3 regions of the Oceanobacillus sp. HCA-5259 genome follow, and region 2 is predicted to be linked to each of the others. Evidence: predicted binding sites of a transcription regulator. Region 2 holds the regulator's gene; each other region holds the start of a gene.

Region 1 (5,256 bases), on a different contig from region 2:
CAAGTCCGAGTTTTGCCCCTGGTGCAAAAGCAAAAGGAAAAGGGATTGCCCGCTCCACAATTCCGATAATGACGGCTTGTGCAGCTAATAATGAAATATAGACGAGACGCTCATTTCGTGTCATTCCCTTCCCCCCTTTACTTTTAAAATATTTCCTCACGAACTGATAATGATATCGCTCACCGGTTCGTCACTCATCGTTTGAATTTCAATAATCATCCGATGAGGTAGACAAACAATTGTTTCACCTGGTTTGCTGATGAAACCTTGATGGACATCAATCTGATCTGGGCAATTCGCTGATTTAACCCTTATTTCTTCATCAATGACTTCAACTATATTGTAATTCGAGTCAGAAGAGAGAATATCAAAGACTTCAACACCTTCATTGCCTGTAAGCGTGACTCGTTGCACTTCTTCATTATCTACAGAAATAACCGCCACGCTTACAGATTCCCCATCGGCATATTTTGTCTGTATGAAAGTAAAAATAACGAAGGGAAGAAAAGATAAGATAACAAGTGCAATCACGATAATAATATCCCAACGTTTAACCGTCCGGTATAGCTCTTTCAATTCCATCTCTCCCCTTTTACAGGCATGATTAAAATTTACTTTACAGTTTTATTCTTGATGATCCCTATAGATGCCCCGTTCTTTTCCGTACCACCAGTCACCGACTTTCTCTTGTAAAAACGGCACAACCCAGTAGTCCAGACCAAACGTTCTGCCAGAACCATTCATTAGAGCAATCGATGCAGGAAGGGCCCAAACCTTATCCCAACCGAGCATGGCAGTTAGAGTGAACATGACTAAGAAACCGGAACTTGCTAAGTTTGCAAGCCATGTAAATAGACCAAATAGAATCGCCAATCCCATTGCTAGTTCAATAAACACCATCATTTTTTGCATAAAGATAGCCATCTCTGGCGTTGGCAGCATGATTTTCATGATCCATTCGAACCAACTAGGCATACTACTTAAGATTGGTGTTGCCCAGTCCCCGGAAGCAGCTTCACTGGCAGCGGCCGTTGCTTCAGTCGCTCCTGATGTTGCGGTTTGCAGCCATTCAAACGGCATTTTCACGGAGTCGGAAACAATCCATGAATCTTCACCGAGTCCTTTGAACAGCAATGGTACATTTGACCAGCTGGATGTCGCTTTTTCCCAAGTACCTTCACCCCATAATTTTGTAGCGCCCTCTACAATCCAGAATCCCCCAACAAAGATACGTAGCGGTATGCTCCATAACACGTTTCCATACCGATTGACAAGATTCCGGAATACATTTCGTTTGTCTTTTGAGTGGAAAAACTCATCGAATATATAGTGGAACATATAGTATCCACTACCGATGCCAAATAGATATACGAGGTCCACCATGTACTTAATAAAGTTCGCCAACCAACCGCTGACGCGCATCCCCATTAAGTTGGCGACACCATATCTGGTGCCGATGGACACCATAAAACCATGGTACTTTCCTTTATAAGCTTTTTTCTCTCCACCGCTGATTTCACTGATGACTGCATGGGCTGCGGTCTCCGCAGTTAGTTCCGCTGCCTCGACAATTTGTGGTGTCGGTGTGCCTTCTTCTTCCTCATAGTAAGCTAAATCCCCAACGACATAGACATCATCTAGTCCTTCCGCTTCCATATATTCATTTACTTTTAAGCGTCCAGCTCTAGCGCTTTCCATATTGTAATTTTCCGCATCCGAATTCGCCTTTATTCCTGCCGTCCAAATCAATGTATGAGTTGGAATGATTTCGCCTGATTTTAAAACGATCTCTTCAGCTTTCACTTCAACGATAGGGGAATTCACTAATATATTGATCCCTTTTTTCTTCATATAGCGCTCCGCCTTCTCAGCGCTTTTTCGGTCCAACATATTCAAAATCGTAGGAGCCGCTTCGACGAGGTTTAATGTGATCTCTGATTCATCGAGTTTATTATCTTTTGCCAACCGTTTTCTCCATTCCATTAGTTCCCCAATCATTTCAACACCAGTGAAGCCGGAACCACAGACAGTAAAGGTCAATAGAGCGCGGCGTACTTCCAGATCGTGTTCCCTGGAGGCCCGGGCTACCGACTTTTCAATGTGCTGACGTAGTTTGACGGCATCCTCAACGGACCAAAGTGTAAACCCATGCTCACTTACTCCAGGCGTACCGAAGTCGTTCGGCTCTGCACCCATACCTAAGATTAAATAATCGTAATTGAAAGTACTTTGTTTTGTTGTAATCACTTTATTTTTATGATCAACATGTTCAACAACATCAGTTACAAGTTTCACCTTCGTGCGGTTAAACAGCCGTCGCAGGTCAAATTGAACAGCATCTGGCTCAACCCGGTGCGCCGCGACTTCATGCAATGAAGTCATCATGGTGTGATACGAATCTCGATCAATTAACGTTATCGATACAGAGGGATCCTTTTTATATTTCTTTGCAAGTCTCTTAGCTGCATGAACACCAGCATAACCGGCACCGATAATCACAATATTTTTTTCTGCCAATGGAAATCACTCCTTAATTAAGAAAATATGAATTGATATTTAGTACATATAATGTTCATCAATTCACAATATAACGCAATAATTTTTTCTTGTCTATAGCGTTCACACAATAGTCATTTATCATATTTTTTACCATTAGTACGTTGTAAACGTTAATATAATGCAGATTATAGTTAACCATTCTTCCTTACAAAAATAGTTTACATTACAACATTCGCATGCTAATATAAGGGTGAACGTGTGATTATATTCACAATTAAATAAGTAAAGGATGATTCAGATGAAGTGGAAAAATTTTATAGGCGTATCAGTTTTAGGGCTTGCATTAACCTTTTCATTAGCTGCTTGTGGAGAGGAGGATGCACCAAGTAAAGATAATGAGACAGATCAGGACGCAGCTACTGAGGAAACAGAAGAAACGGCAGCTAAAGAAGTCGTAGCAGGAGCACCTCTACAAGACGGGACCTATTCATTATATGAAACTGAAATAGGGGAAACTGGCTGGAAAGTCGTTATGGAAATGACAGTAGAAGATGGAGAAATCACTTCTTCAGATTTTAATTATGAAAATGAAGACGGCGAGTTAAAGACAGAGGATGAGGAATACCAGGAAACCATGTCGGAAGAGTCCGGTACAGGCCCTCAAAATTTCATCCCTGAACTGAATGATGCTCTCGTGGCCAATCAAAATGCTTCAGAAGTTGAAGTAGTTACTGGTGCAACAAGTTCATCTCATACATTCATCAACTATGCTCAACAGTTGATCCAAGCAGCACAGTCTGGTGACACAACACCAATCGAAATCGAAAATACAAATGAGCTTATCGACGGTGAATACAGTCTTTCAGAGAAAAACATTGACCAAACCGGCTGGAAAACGGAGCTTACCATTACAGTTGAGGACGGAAAAATCACTGAATCCGATTTTGTTTATCTCAATGAAGATGGAGAGTTGAAAATCGATGATGATGAGTACCAAGAACAAATGGCGGATATTTCCGGCACAGGCCCTCAAGATTTTATTCCTGAATTGAACGAAGCACTTGTTGAGACACAAGATGCTAATGCAGTAGAAGTTGTTTCTGGTGCGACATCTTCCAGCAAGTCTTTCCAAATGTACGCTGCACAATTAATCAATGCAGCCCAAAAAGGGGACACAACCCCGATCGAAATTGACAATATCGTTTATGCGGAAGAATAAAGAGAACATCTAAGTTAGTTGATGGGAAATATCAAAGGCGCAAGCGCCCGGATAGCAACGTACAAACTGGAGCACTTCGGAATGAGATAAAGGAAACACAACGAACGATAGTGAGTTGATGTTGACTTATCGATTGGAGGAGTGTGAAGTTTGCTAGTTGCTGGGCGCTGGAGCCGGACGTGGCTGGCCCCGGATACTAAGTTATCACAGCATTTTAATTTATAGTTTCTTATACAATTAGAAAAAACGATTTAGCTTCTAATTTCCCTCCTCAAGTTTAATGGAAAGTGGTGAGGAATCATGAAACACCTTAAATGGTTTTGGATTAGTTTACTCATACTGCTTGTCGGGTGTGGCGTGTCAGCCGAAACAGAAGGCGTGACAGTAGATCCGCATAGTAAGACGGATTTTCTAATGGGGACAGTGGTAACCGTCAAAATTTACGATGAAGACAAAGGGGACGTGCTTGAACCGGTTTTTAACCAAATTGAGCAGTTAGCCGATGAGCTTTCTTCCAACGAGGAAGGTTCTGTTATCGATGAAATTAATCAACATGCCGGGTCAGCACCAATTGAAGTTCCAAAAACGAGCTATGACCTTATAAAGGAAGGGAAACGTTATTCCAAATTAGCAGATGGCTCATTTGATATTACGGTTGGCCCATTGACAAACCTTTGGCGCATCGGCTTTCCGGATGCAAGAAAACCAGATCAATCTGAAATTGATCAAGTATTACCGCTAATCAACTATCAATCTGTTCAACTTGATGAACAGGGGAGAACAGTATTTCTCATGCAGGATCAGATGCGGCTAGACTTAGGATCCATTGCGAAAGGGTTTATAACGGATCAAGTTGCGACAACATTAAAAGAACATGATGTATCTTCAGCGGTTATTGATCTTGGTGGAAACATTTATGTTTTAGGAGATAGTCCCCAATCGGGAGATACATGGACGATTGGCATTCAGGATCCTTTTCAAGCACGAGGTGAAACCGTCGGAGTTATCAAACAAAAGGATAAAACGGTTGTGACCTCCGGTATTTATGAACGGAATTTGGAAGTAGATGGACAAACCTATCATCACTTATTGAATCCAAAAACCGGCTATCCATACGATAATGATATTGCAGGTGTATCCGTCATAACCGATTCTTCTACAGATGGTGATGCTTTATCAACCATTTTATTCACTAAAGGATTAAAAGACGGGTTATCCTTTGCGGAAAATATGAGTGGTCTCGAAGCGATTTTCATCAGTCGTGATAAAGAAATATATACGACATCCGGTTTGAAAGGTAATTTTGAGCTAACTAATGATCAATTCAAATTAGTTGAATGGAGAGGATAGGCCATGTCAATCCGCACATTTTTAAATTTAGTAGAAATCAAAACAAAAATTGCCAGTTTATTCCCATTCCTGCTTGGACTTTTATTTGTATTATACCGCTATGGAACTTTGGATTATATCAATACAATTTTATTTTTTAGCAGCATGCTCATCTTTGATTTTACAGCAACGGCAATTAATCAATACAT
Region 2 (5,256 bases):
AGCTGTTTTTCTTCCTGAAAGCTCCTGCGTCTGTTATCGATCTTTGGCTTGTCCGTTTTTTCCTTGGAAAGTTTAATGAACTCTTTTTCTTCTTCTATTTTTTCAAGATAGTAATCATAGTCCCCTAGGTATACTTTAATCCCGTTCTTGCTCATTTTCGCGACTTGGTCTGTAATGCGATTAATGAAATAACGGTCATGGGAAACAAAGAGGATTGTACCAGGATAGTCCATTAATGCTGCTTCCAGCACTTCCTTACTGTCGATGTCCAGATGGTTTGTCGGCTCATCAAGTATAAGCAGGTTAGCCTTTTGCATCATTAGTTTTGCCAGGGCGAGCCTCGCTTTCTCTCCACCACTTAACTGATCGACCGTTTTTAAAACGTCATCTCCACTAAATAAGAAATTGCCTAGTACCGTGCGGATATCTTTTTCCATTACAAGCGGGTATTCATCCCATAATTCCTGCAGGACTGTTTTATTGGAGGAAAGATTCGCCTGTTCCTGATCATAGTAGCCGATTTTCACATTTGTCCCCAGTTCAAAGGACCCGTTCGTTGCCTGGAGCTTGCCGATAAGAATCTTAAGTAAACTCGTTTTACCAACCCCGTTCGGTCCAATAAGGACAACCCGTTCGCCGCGGGTGAGGCGGAGGTTTGCTTGCTTGAAGGTATATTCATCTTCATCCGGATAGCGGAGGGAAAGGTCTTCTATTTTCAAGACATCATTTCCACTTCTTCTTTCTATATCGAAAGAGAAGGACATAGAAGCCTCGTCTCCAAGCGGTCTGTTCACCCGTTCCATTCGTTCAAGCTGTTTCCGTCTGCTTTGCGCCCGTTTCGTAGTAGAGGCACGGGCGATATTACGTTGGACGAAATCTTCCATCCGTTTAATTTCTGTTTGCTGCTTTTCAAATTCTTTCCGTTCCCGTTCGTAGTCGGCTGCTTTTTGTTCGAGAAATTTACTATATGTCCCGTGATATTTCTTCGTCTCATGTCTTGAAATTTCATAGACGAGGGATACGGTTTTATCAAGGAAGTAGCGATCATGGGAAACAATGACAACTGCTCCTGGATACCCGCTTAAATAGGATTCGAGCCAGCCTAATGTTTCAATATCTAAATGGTTGGTCGGTTCATCAAGAAGCAGGAGTTGTGGCTTTTGCAGGAGCAGCTTGCCGAGAGCGAGCCTTGTTTTTTGGCCGCCACTAAGTTCACTAATCATTGTATGGTAATCATAGTCCTGGAAATTGAGTCCATTCAATACTGCCTTAATCTCAGCTTCATACGTATAGCCGCCACCGGTCTCGTAAGCGTGCTGCAGGCGATCATACTCTGATAGTAAACTTTGATATTCATCATTTGAAAGCTTCTCAGTATCTTGCAATTTCTCTTCTATCTTCCGTAAATTCTCTTCTTGTTGTTTTAAATGGTCGAATACGGTGACAAGCTCATTCCAGATTGTCTTGCCGGATTTTAATTCCATATGTTGTGAAAGGTAGCCGATAGTAAGTTCTTTCGGCTTAATAAGTTCCCCGGTATCATAAGAAAGTTCGCCGGCCATTATTTTTAATAAAGTAGATTTCCCAGCCCCGTTTCTCCCAACAATTGCTATTCGATCAAGATCTTTAATTTCAAGTTTTACATTTGATAAAATGGTTTCCGAACCAAAGGATTTCGAAAGTCCATTCATTTGCATTAAAATCATACATTCACCCCATTATATGTATTGTAACGCAAAAAGCAGAAGAAGGAAATTATATGTGAAAATAATCACGACATTTCGCTCGTTTTCTGGTAGAATAGACATAAGTATAACTATTATTATCGTTATTAATGAAATGAGGAACAGATATGAGACAAAACAAAATACCACAAGCAACAGCAAAGCGGCTTCCGTTATATTATCGCTATTTAAATAATCTGAATCGACAAGGGAAAAAACGGGTTTCTTCAAAGGAACTATCAGAAGCAATCAAAGTTGACTCCGCTACAATCCGTCGTGACTTTTCATACTTCGGCGCTTTAGGAAAGAAAGGTTACGGCTATAATGTCGAATACTTGCTCGGATTTTTCCGCAGTACACTCGACCAACATGAAACGACAGAGGTTGCTTTAATCGGTGTCGGTAATCTAGGTACCGCCTTTTTAAATTATAACTTTACGAAAAATAATAATATCCAAATCAAAATGGCCTTCGATAGTGATGAAGAGAAAATCGGTCAAATTGTCGGGGGTGTTCCAGTTTACGGGATAGATGAAATGATGGAGAGAATTGAGGGAATCTCTGTCGCGATCCTCACTGTACCTGTATCGGAAGCTGATGTTATTACAGAAAAATTAGTTAAAGCAGGGATTGAAGGAATCTTGAACTTCACACCTGTTCGTATTACAGTACCGGAAGATGTGCGCGTTCATCATATCGATTTAGCGGTTGAACTACAGGCACTTGTTTACTTTTTGAAGCATTATCCATTGCAATCAAAATAGAGCACACATAAAGTGAAACTTTATTCAGTGGGGAATTCCTTACCTCCCACTGAATGTTAGTTGAACAGAATCAGGTATTTACGGACTGTTTATCCCCTTTACATATTGGGCTTCCCTCATGTTTAGAGGTAGGGGTATTACAGACCGTTAATACGTGATAAAGAAACAAGAAAGATAGTGAAACGGGAGAAAATAGTAGGGGCGTGGGAAAACGTGTTGAATCGTAAAATATGGACAGGAGTATTGCTTTTACTCTCCTGTCTGTTTTTAGCAGCTTGCTCGAATAATACAGAGGAGAAAGAAACGGAATCAGAGCAAGAGGTTGAAGCAGGGGAGGATGTATTTTTTGCTGTCCTTGAGGATAATGTTGAAGCGTTGATGGCAAAGGACTTGGACGGTTATATGGAGACAATTCACGGGGAATCTCCTGCTTATGAATCAACAAAGGAGACGATCACTGAGTTCTTTGAGTATTCATTGGATATCGAGTTGGCAGATCTTGAGATGAAAGAACAATCTGAGGATGAAGCTGTCGTCCACTATACACAACGTACGATTGAAAAAGATTCAGGCGACTTCGAGAACAACGAAACAAGAGGAGAACATATTCTTCGTCCAGACGACGGTAAATGGAAAATTTATGAGTCGGAAATCTTCGAAGTCAATCCACTGCCTGAGGAAAGAGAAGAGGTTGAGATGACTGGAGATTATGTGGAAGTAATTTCTAGTCTTCCTACTCCTTTTGATGAGGAAGAATGGATGCTTGCCGGTTATGATGAAGCGGAAGGGGAAGCAACCGCTGAATACATTCCGGTTGCGGAAACCTTAGGGAATTACAGTGCAATCATCACCTATGATTATTATGAAGATGGTAATGAACGAAGCGGGCTTGCGAATTTCATTGATGTGCTGGAGCTAAGCTTACAAGATATGACAACAGGAGAATTTGATTTTGAACGTCTCTATGCAACGGAAAGTGAAGTCATGTACCAATTCCGTGTAGATGGGGATGCAAAAGAACCAAATCAAGAAGAAATCGGCCGCATTTTCGTTAAAGATGAGGACTTATATCTTGTACGCTATACGGTAATGGAAGAAACGATTGAAGATACGGATGAAATCATTACGATGTTAAATGAAATATAATAAAAAAGCGGGAGATGACGTTTGAATAGTCCGTCAGGATCCCGCTTTTTTTCATACCCAGCTCAACAAAATTGTCTGCAACTGTTCAAGCTGATCAATCATTTTTTGGATTTCTTCTGGTGTTAAGTTATACTGCTTATAAACAACGTAAGAGTTCATCCCTGCATGGACGATAATCGGAACGATAATCCGTTTTGTTTTTACATAAAGGAAAGCAAATACGAGTCCCATTGCTGTATACATAAGAAGATGGGAAAAGTCTACATGAAAAGCAGCAAAGACGAGTGCTGATAGTATAGCGGCGAAAAAGAAGTTCATGCGCTTATAGAGACTACCGAAAATAATCTTTCTAAAAATGATCTCTTCAAGGATTGGCGCAATAATTGCTGGAATCAAAATGAAGAGCATATTTGCCCGGGCATATTCCATAATCCCCATTGTGTTCTCCGATCCTGCTGGGATGCCGAAAATAAAGATTTCAATCATTGCTGCAATTGTTTGAGCAAAGAAGGCTAGAAACACCCCAAATATGGACCAAAGGATAACGGAAGAAACGGGGGAAGCATCCCGGTGTGCTGGCATTTTCATGTCTGGCCTCATTAGCCATAACGTAACGAGCAGTCCAGCAGTAAAACTAAAAATCGACCAATAAATCATATTTTGTGAATAACTTTCGGGGAAATATAATTCCATATACAACGCTACCGGAAGGGCGGAAAACTGCATAACCAAATACGTCACAATCACATACCAATATCTTTTCGGCAAACCCAACGACTCCTTCTATATAAAGTGAAACTTCATTCAGTGGGCGTTCTTTACCCCCTGAATGTTGGTTGAACAGAATCAGGGATTTACGGACTGTTTATCCCCCACCTTCACATATCGGGTTTCCCTCATGTTTAGAAGTGGGGCTATTACAGACCGTTAATCCGTGATAAATTCACATAAATGTATTTTAACATAAATCGGGACATGGGGTCAGAGCATTTGTCCCATTACATTCTTATCTTTACCCAATTATATGTTCAAATCCTTATTAATATCTATTTCCAGCTCCTTTTCCAGTTAAAAATAGAAAATCACAAAAATTAAACATACATCGCTTGCATTTTTTTGACTTATTACTTATTATAATAATTGGAGTTAGCACTCGAGCGAAGTGAGTGCTAACAAAAATATAAAAACTTTAGAATCAAGGAGGAGTTCTAGATGATTAAACCATTAGGAGATCGTGTTGTTATCGAACTTGTAGAGCAAGAAGAAACAACAGCAAGCGGAATTGTACTTCCAGACTCTGCACAGGAAAAACCACAAGAAGGTAATGTAGTAGCAGTAGGTTCTGGCCGTGTAACAGACAGTGGTGAAAAGATTGCACTGGAAGTGTCTGAAGGAGACCGCATTATTTTCTCTAAGTTTGCTGGAACAGAAGTGAAATACGGCGGGAAAGAATATTTGATTCTACGAGAAAGTGATATTCTAGCTGTTATTTCATAACTCAATTAACTTATACTTAAGAAACTTAAAACATATATCAATAGAGTGTTCAAAAAGGAGGATAAAAGGACCGAGGTCGGCTAAGTATGCGATTCGTTTTGCAACACCGACACTAGCACGGGACG
Region 3 (5,256 bases), on a different contig from region 2:
TTCATAGGTGATGGGGTCATTGTCATAGTTTCGAATCATAAACTGATTACCAGTCAATATTGAGCAGCCGCTCTTCCCGTATTCAAAATAATAACCGCCAAACTCTCGGAGGGCCTCTTCAGTAGATAGTTCGAGGGCATCGGCAAGCCCGAGTAATTCATTCCAGATGCCGGGACTAAAATATTGGATGATTGGCCTGATTTTTTCTTCATCCACGATATAATGGTGTTTTGCCCGGCTGCTCAATTGTCTTCTGCGGGCTTTTAAAATGGGAGAGTCCTGTAATTCTTTTCCTTGAAATCGACCAAAATCATCATGGCTTCCCCGAAATTGAATGACATCGCTAACTACCTGTCTCACGTTATCCCTCCATTCTGATGGTTGTGTGTAGTATACATGAAGCATACTAGAAGCAAGGGAAATAAGAAAATGAATTGCATTTTTAGTACCAGTGTAGTTATTGTAAGAATGTCTAATTGTTTGGTAAGATAAAGAGACGGAAGGGAGAGAAGTCCATGGGCCGGAAAATCCTTGTTGCTTATGATACATCTCTATTAAGTAGAAAAGCAATTGATGAAGCAAAAATCCAAGCGAAATTAGTTGAAGATTCCCATCTTTATATTGTGACGGTAGTAACCCCGGGGATTACGAGTAATAGCACGGCTGCAAGTGGTAATTTATCGATGAATGATGCCGAGCTCATCTATCCGAAACTGGAAGAAATAAAAAAAGAGTTACAAGGTAACGGATTTAATGTGCACACCGAAATCATAACCGATTTTTCCCAACGAAACCCGGGAGTTGCAATCTGTGATTATGTAGAAGAACATGCGATTGATATGGTAGTTGTTGGTCATCGTGGACTCAGCAATTTAAAAAGACTCTTTCTCGGGAGCGTCAGCAGCACGATTGTACAACGAGCAGCAAGTCAAGTTTTAGTAATTAAATAGGAAAGAGGTAGAAGAATAATGGCTATCCAATATGAAATCATTGAAAATATTGCCGTCCTATCCGAATCACCAAAAGGCTGGACGAAAGAGCTCAATCTCGTCAGCTGGAATGGAAGGGATCCGAAATATGATCTTAGAGACTGGGCCCCAGATCACGAAAAAATGGGCAAAGGCATCACATTGACAAAAGAAGAAGTACTTAAACTAAAAGAAAGCTTGGGAAGTTTCAATTGAATAATAACTGAATATACGCTGCCTGAACAGTGGATTCCGTTCATACAGGGTAAGTGTTTGCTCTTTCACTAATTAAGGCGCTCTAATCGCCGTTCAGTTGCCCGCTGGACGGATGCTTTCCCAATTAAGTAAGATAAACATGTGAATAGGAGAATAAACCCCAGTTGTTTTCCCATAAAAGCAAGATGAACATGCTAAAGGGAAAATAACCCTCAGTTGTTTTCCCATTAAAGTAAGAAGAACATGCTGATGGGAGAATAACCCTCAGTTGTTTTCCCATTAAAGTAAGATGAACATGCTGATGGGAGAATAAACCTCAGTTGTTTTCCCATTAAAGTAAGATGAATATGCTAAAGGGAAAATAACCCCAGTTGTTTTCCCATTAAAGTAAGATGAACATGCTAAAGGGAAAATAACCCTCAGTTGTTTTCCCATTAAAGTAAGATGAACATGCTGATGGGAAAATAACCCTCAGTTGTTTTCCCATAAAAGTAAGAAGAACATGCTGATGGGAAAATAACCCTCAGTTGTTTTCCCATAAAAGTAAGATGAACATGCTGATGGGAAAATAACCCTCAGTTGTTTTCCCATAAAAGTAAGATGAACATGCTGAAGGGAAAATAACCCTCAGTTGTTTTCCCAATAAAGTAAGAAGAATATGCTGATGGGAGAAAGCTGCACTTATGCTTTATGAAAGTAAGCACAAAAGGGATGGGCAAAAAATGTTCATCCTTTTAGTAATATAGGAAACTATATACTAAAAATGCTCTGGATAACGAATATTTCCAGCGATAGCCACGTCCGCTCTGCGCCCAGCAACTAGCAGATCTTTTGGTGGGGCGAGCAGTGCGCAGTCCCAAACTTCACACTCTTCCAATCGATAAAGAAGACTTGCCGAGCGGTCTTTGTGAGGCCTAGTCGCCCTTATACCCTTGTGGTGAAAGCGGGCATCAACTCAAAACTAAAGGAGGGCCGCTTAAATACGGGCTAAAGCCCAACTCACGTCTACCCCTAAAGGGGCACGTTTCCTTTATCTCATTCCGGTAAAAAGGAAGTTCGATTAAGTTCGCTCACGTATGGGGCAACATCGAACTACCTCCCATCCTGGGAGGCACAGTTTGTACGTTGCTGCGACTACTGGATGTGCTAGTACAAACGCTCTTCGGTGGGACGAGAAATCGCAGTCCCAGGCGTTGCGGAACGAATCGCATTTTTAGCCTGTAAGGGCGTTTACGCCTTTGTTCAAATTTCGACAGCTTTGTTAACGAAGGGTCTCTTGTTTTACTGCGGGGTGAAGAATCAGTTATACTTATGTGAAAGACTTCACTTCTTAGTAGGAGGAACAATACATGCACAGTTGGAAGGATCTGGCACAAGACCATAGAGGCAGACTGATTCTGATGATTTTATTTTCACTGCTTAGTGGGATCAGTATTATTGCTCAAGCCTACTTGCTTGTGTATATCGTAAATGAAGCATTTTTACAAGGAACAGCTTTTGCTGACCTTTTACCATATCTTGCCTTATTACTTGCAGCATTGCTCGGACGAACTTTATTTAATTATGGAAATGGAAAAACGGGGGTCCGTCTTGCAGCAATTGTAAAGCAAGGACTGAGAAGCCAGCTGCTTCGTAAATATTCTAAGACGAATATGCAAGCAGCGATGTACGGAAGGTCCGGCGAGAAAGTGAGTGTCATGATGGATACGGTAGATGAAATAGACGATTATTATAGTAGCTACATCCCCCAAGTTATCCAGTCTATTATCATTCCCATCATGCTACTTATTACGATTTTTGCCGAACATTTCACGACTGGAATCATCATTATAATTACCGCACCATTCATCCCGATTTTTATGGTAATTATCGGTTTTAATACGAAGGATAAATCGGAGGAACAGCTCGATAAAATGGCGGCATTCTCAGGAAAGTTCCTTGATACACTGCAAGGACTGACGACTCTTAAGTTATATGGTCGCTCAAAAGAACAAAAAGCAGAAATAGAGGAAAGCAGTCTGAACTTTCGGGATGCTACGATGGTTGTTCTCAAAACGGCTTTCGCGAACTCGTTCGCACTGGAATTCATTTCGATGCTTAGTATGGGATTGATCGCACTTGAAGTTGCATTCCGTTTGATCATTTTCCAAAACATTAGTTTTTTCACCGGTTTTCTTATGCTTTTGCTTGCACCGGAATTTTACAATAAGTTAAAGGAACTTGGAAATGCTTTTCATACTGGAAGAGGCAGTAGTGGTGCTTTCAACAAGTTGCAGAAGGAACTCGACACACCGGACATGCCGGTGGAATGGGGGAGTAATGTATTTGAGGTAAGAAAACCGCCTGCCATTGAATTAAAGGATGTTTGCTTCCGTTATGAAGAGAATGGTTTTACTTTAAATCATATTTCGGTAGAGATTTCTCCTTATGAACAAATCGCCATTATTGGTAAAACTGGTTCAGGAAAATCCACTTTGCTGCATGTTATCGCAGGTCTCGTTGCTAATACAGAGGGGGAGATTCTTGTTAATGGAAAACCTCTCTCAGAGTATGAAGAAAAGGCATGGTTTAACGAAATAAGCTATATTTCCCAGCATCCATATTTATTCTCTGGAACAATTGCGGATAATATAGCTATTGGCGGGAGAGGGGAGAGAGCGAGAGTAGAAATTGAGGCGGCAGGTGAAAAAGCTGGAATATCAGAGCTCGTTGCCTCTTTGGAAAAAGGATATGACACTCCGGTCGGTGAAGCGGGACGCGGACTGTCCGGTGGAGAGAAACAGCGGGTCGCCCTTGCAAGGGCTTTTCTGAAGCGGCCTTCCATTATCCTATTTGACGAACCTACTGTAGGACTCGACTTACGAACCGAACGGATATTACAACAATCGATTGAAGAATTGGCGAAGCATGCAACCATTATTACGGTAGCGCATCGCCTGCACACGATTAAACATGCGGACAAGATTGTCTTGCTTGATTCCGGAAAGATCGTGGCAAAAGGGAAGCACGAAGAATTGTTAAGAACGAATCCGGATTATCGTTCTATGGTCTCAGCAGAGCAAGGAGGTGAGCGGAAGTGAGGGATTTAACAACAGTGATCCATCTATTATTTAAAGAGAAAAAAGACATTATCCTCTCGATTATATGTGGATTTATCGGTGGGATTACCGCTGTCGGATTGTTTTCAGCGAGTGGGTATTTAATTTCCCAAGCAGCACTCGCTCCGCCAATCTATACCTTGATGGTGCTTGTCGGTACGGTAAAACTCTTTGGGATCATCTCTGCCGTTAGCCGCTACGGAGAACGTTATTACTCGCACCGAGGCACGTTTACGATGCTCAGTAATTTACGGGTATCTTTTTATGAAAGATTAGAGCCGCTTGCTCCACAGATTTTCCAGAAGTTCCGGAGTGGGGACTTGCTTGCCCGTATTGTCGGGGATGTGGAAACATTACAGAACTTCTTCTTGCGGGTCTTTTATCCGCCGATTGTACTATTTCTTGTGTTCTTCTGTACGATATTTTTCACGGCATATTTTTCTATTACGCATGCCATTATTATTTTTGTCGGGTTTCTTCTGACGACTGTGCTTGTCCCAGTGTATTTCGCTATCAGGCAGCGCCGAGTGGATCAAGGGTTACGAGAGGAACGCGGAAAATTATCAACAGAAGTGACAGAGCTCTTCTACGGTTTCCGCGATTTGAAAATATATCAACGGTTGGAAGAAAAAGAGGAAGCACTTGAGCAAATGGCTGAAACCTATGTACGGGAACAGGAGAAAGCAGGTGTCCATCATCTTTACAGTGAATCATTAAATACATTTGTATCACTGATCATCTCGGTCGTTGTGCTTGGAATGGGTGCTTATTTAATCGCAGCAGGCAGCTTGAATGGAGTTTTCTTAGCGATGTTGTTAATGATTTCTTTAACTGTCTTTGAAGACACGACATCAATGGCGATTTTCCCCAGTCATCTCGAGGATAATAGAAGAGCGGCAGCTAGATTATCGGCAGTAGTTGGTAGTGAACCAGTTGAAGTAGAAGAGAGGGAAGACCTAATCTTGACTTCTTCC

What was found. Region 2 encodes Rex, which represses fermentation and respiration genes when NADH is low (regulators of the CRP and FNR family bind a similar motif). Its sites were predicted from a motif close to TTGTGAAATATTTCACAA; they were not measured.
Region 1: pplA (extracellular electron transfer flavoprotein PplA) is a predicted target of Rex. The motif match lies at 2,756-2,773, and genes of this name have one in related genera.
Region 3: cydD (thiol reductant ABC exporter subunit CydD) is a predicted target of Rex. The motif match lies at 2,496-2,513, and genes of this name have one in related genera.

The regions. Positions count from the first base shown of each region.
Region 1 covers NZ_JBBKBV010000039.1:2,863-8,118, forward strand. The annotation lists gene WKU33_RS16080 (Gx transporter family protein) at 1-124, opposite strand, end outside; gene WKU33_RS16085 (NusG domain II-containing protein) at 157-576, opposite strand; gene WKU33_RS16090 (FAD-dependent oxidoreductase) at 625-2,517, opposite strand; gene pplA (extracellular electron transfer flavoprotein PplA) at 2,798-3,718, shown strand; gene WKU33_RS16100 (FAD:protein FMN transferase) at 4,019-5,068, shown strand; gene menA (1,4-dihydroxy-2-naphthoate polyprenyltransferase) at 5,072-5,256, shown strand, end outside.
Region 2 covers NZ_JBBKBV010000041.1:7,502-12,757, forward strand. The annotation lists gene WKU33_RS16460 (ABC-F family ATP-binding cassette domain-containing protein) at 1-1,706, opposite strand, end outside; gene WKU33_RS16465 (redox-sensing transcriptional repressor Rex) at 1,853-2,488, shown strand; gene WKU33_RS16470 (hypothetical protein) at 2,702-3,634, shown strand; gene WKU33_RS16475 (CPBP family intramembrane glutamic endopeptidase) at 3,686-4,402, opposite strand; gene groES (co-chaperone GroES) at 4,847-5,131, shown strand.
Region 3 covers NZ_JBBKBV010000011.1:12,165-17,420, reverse strand. The annotation lists gene WKU33_RS08330 (C45 family peptidase) at 1-360, opposite strand, end outside; gene WKU33_RS08325 (universal stress protein) at 516-950, shown strand; gene WKU33_RS08320 (YdbC family protein) at 966-1,184, shown strand; gene cydD (thiol reductant ABC exporter subunit CydD) at 2,534-4,264, shown strand; gene cydC (thiol reductant ABC exporter subunit CydC) at 4,261-5,256, shown strand, end outside.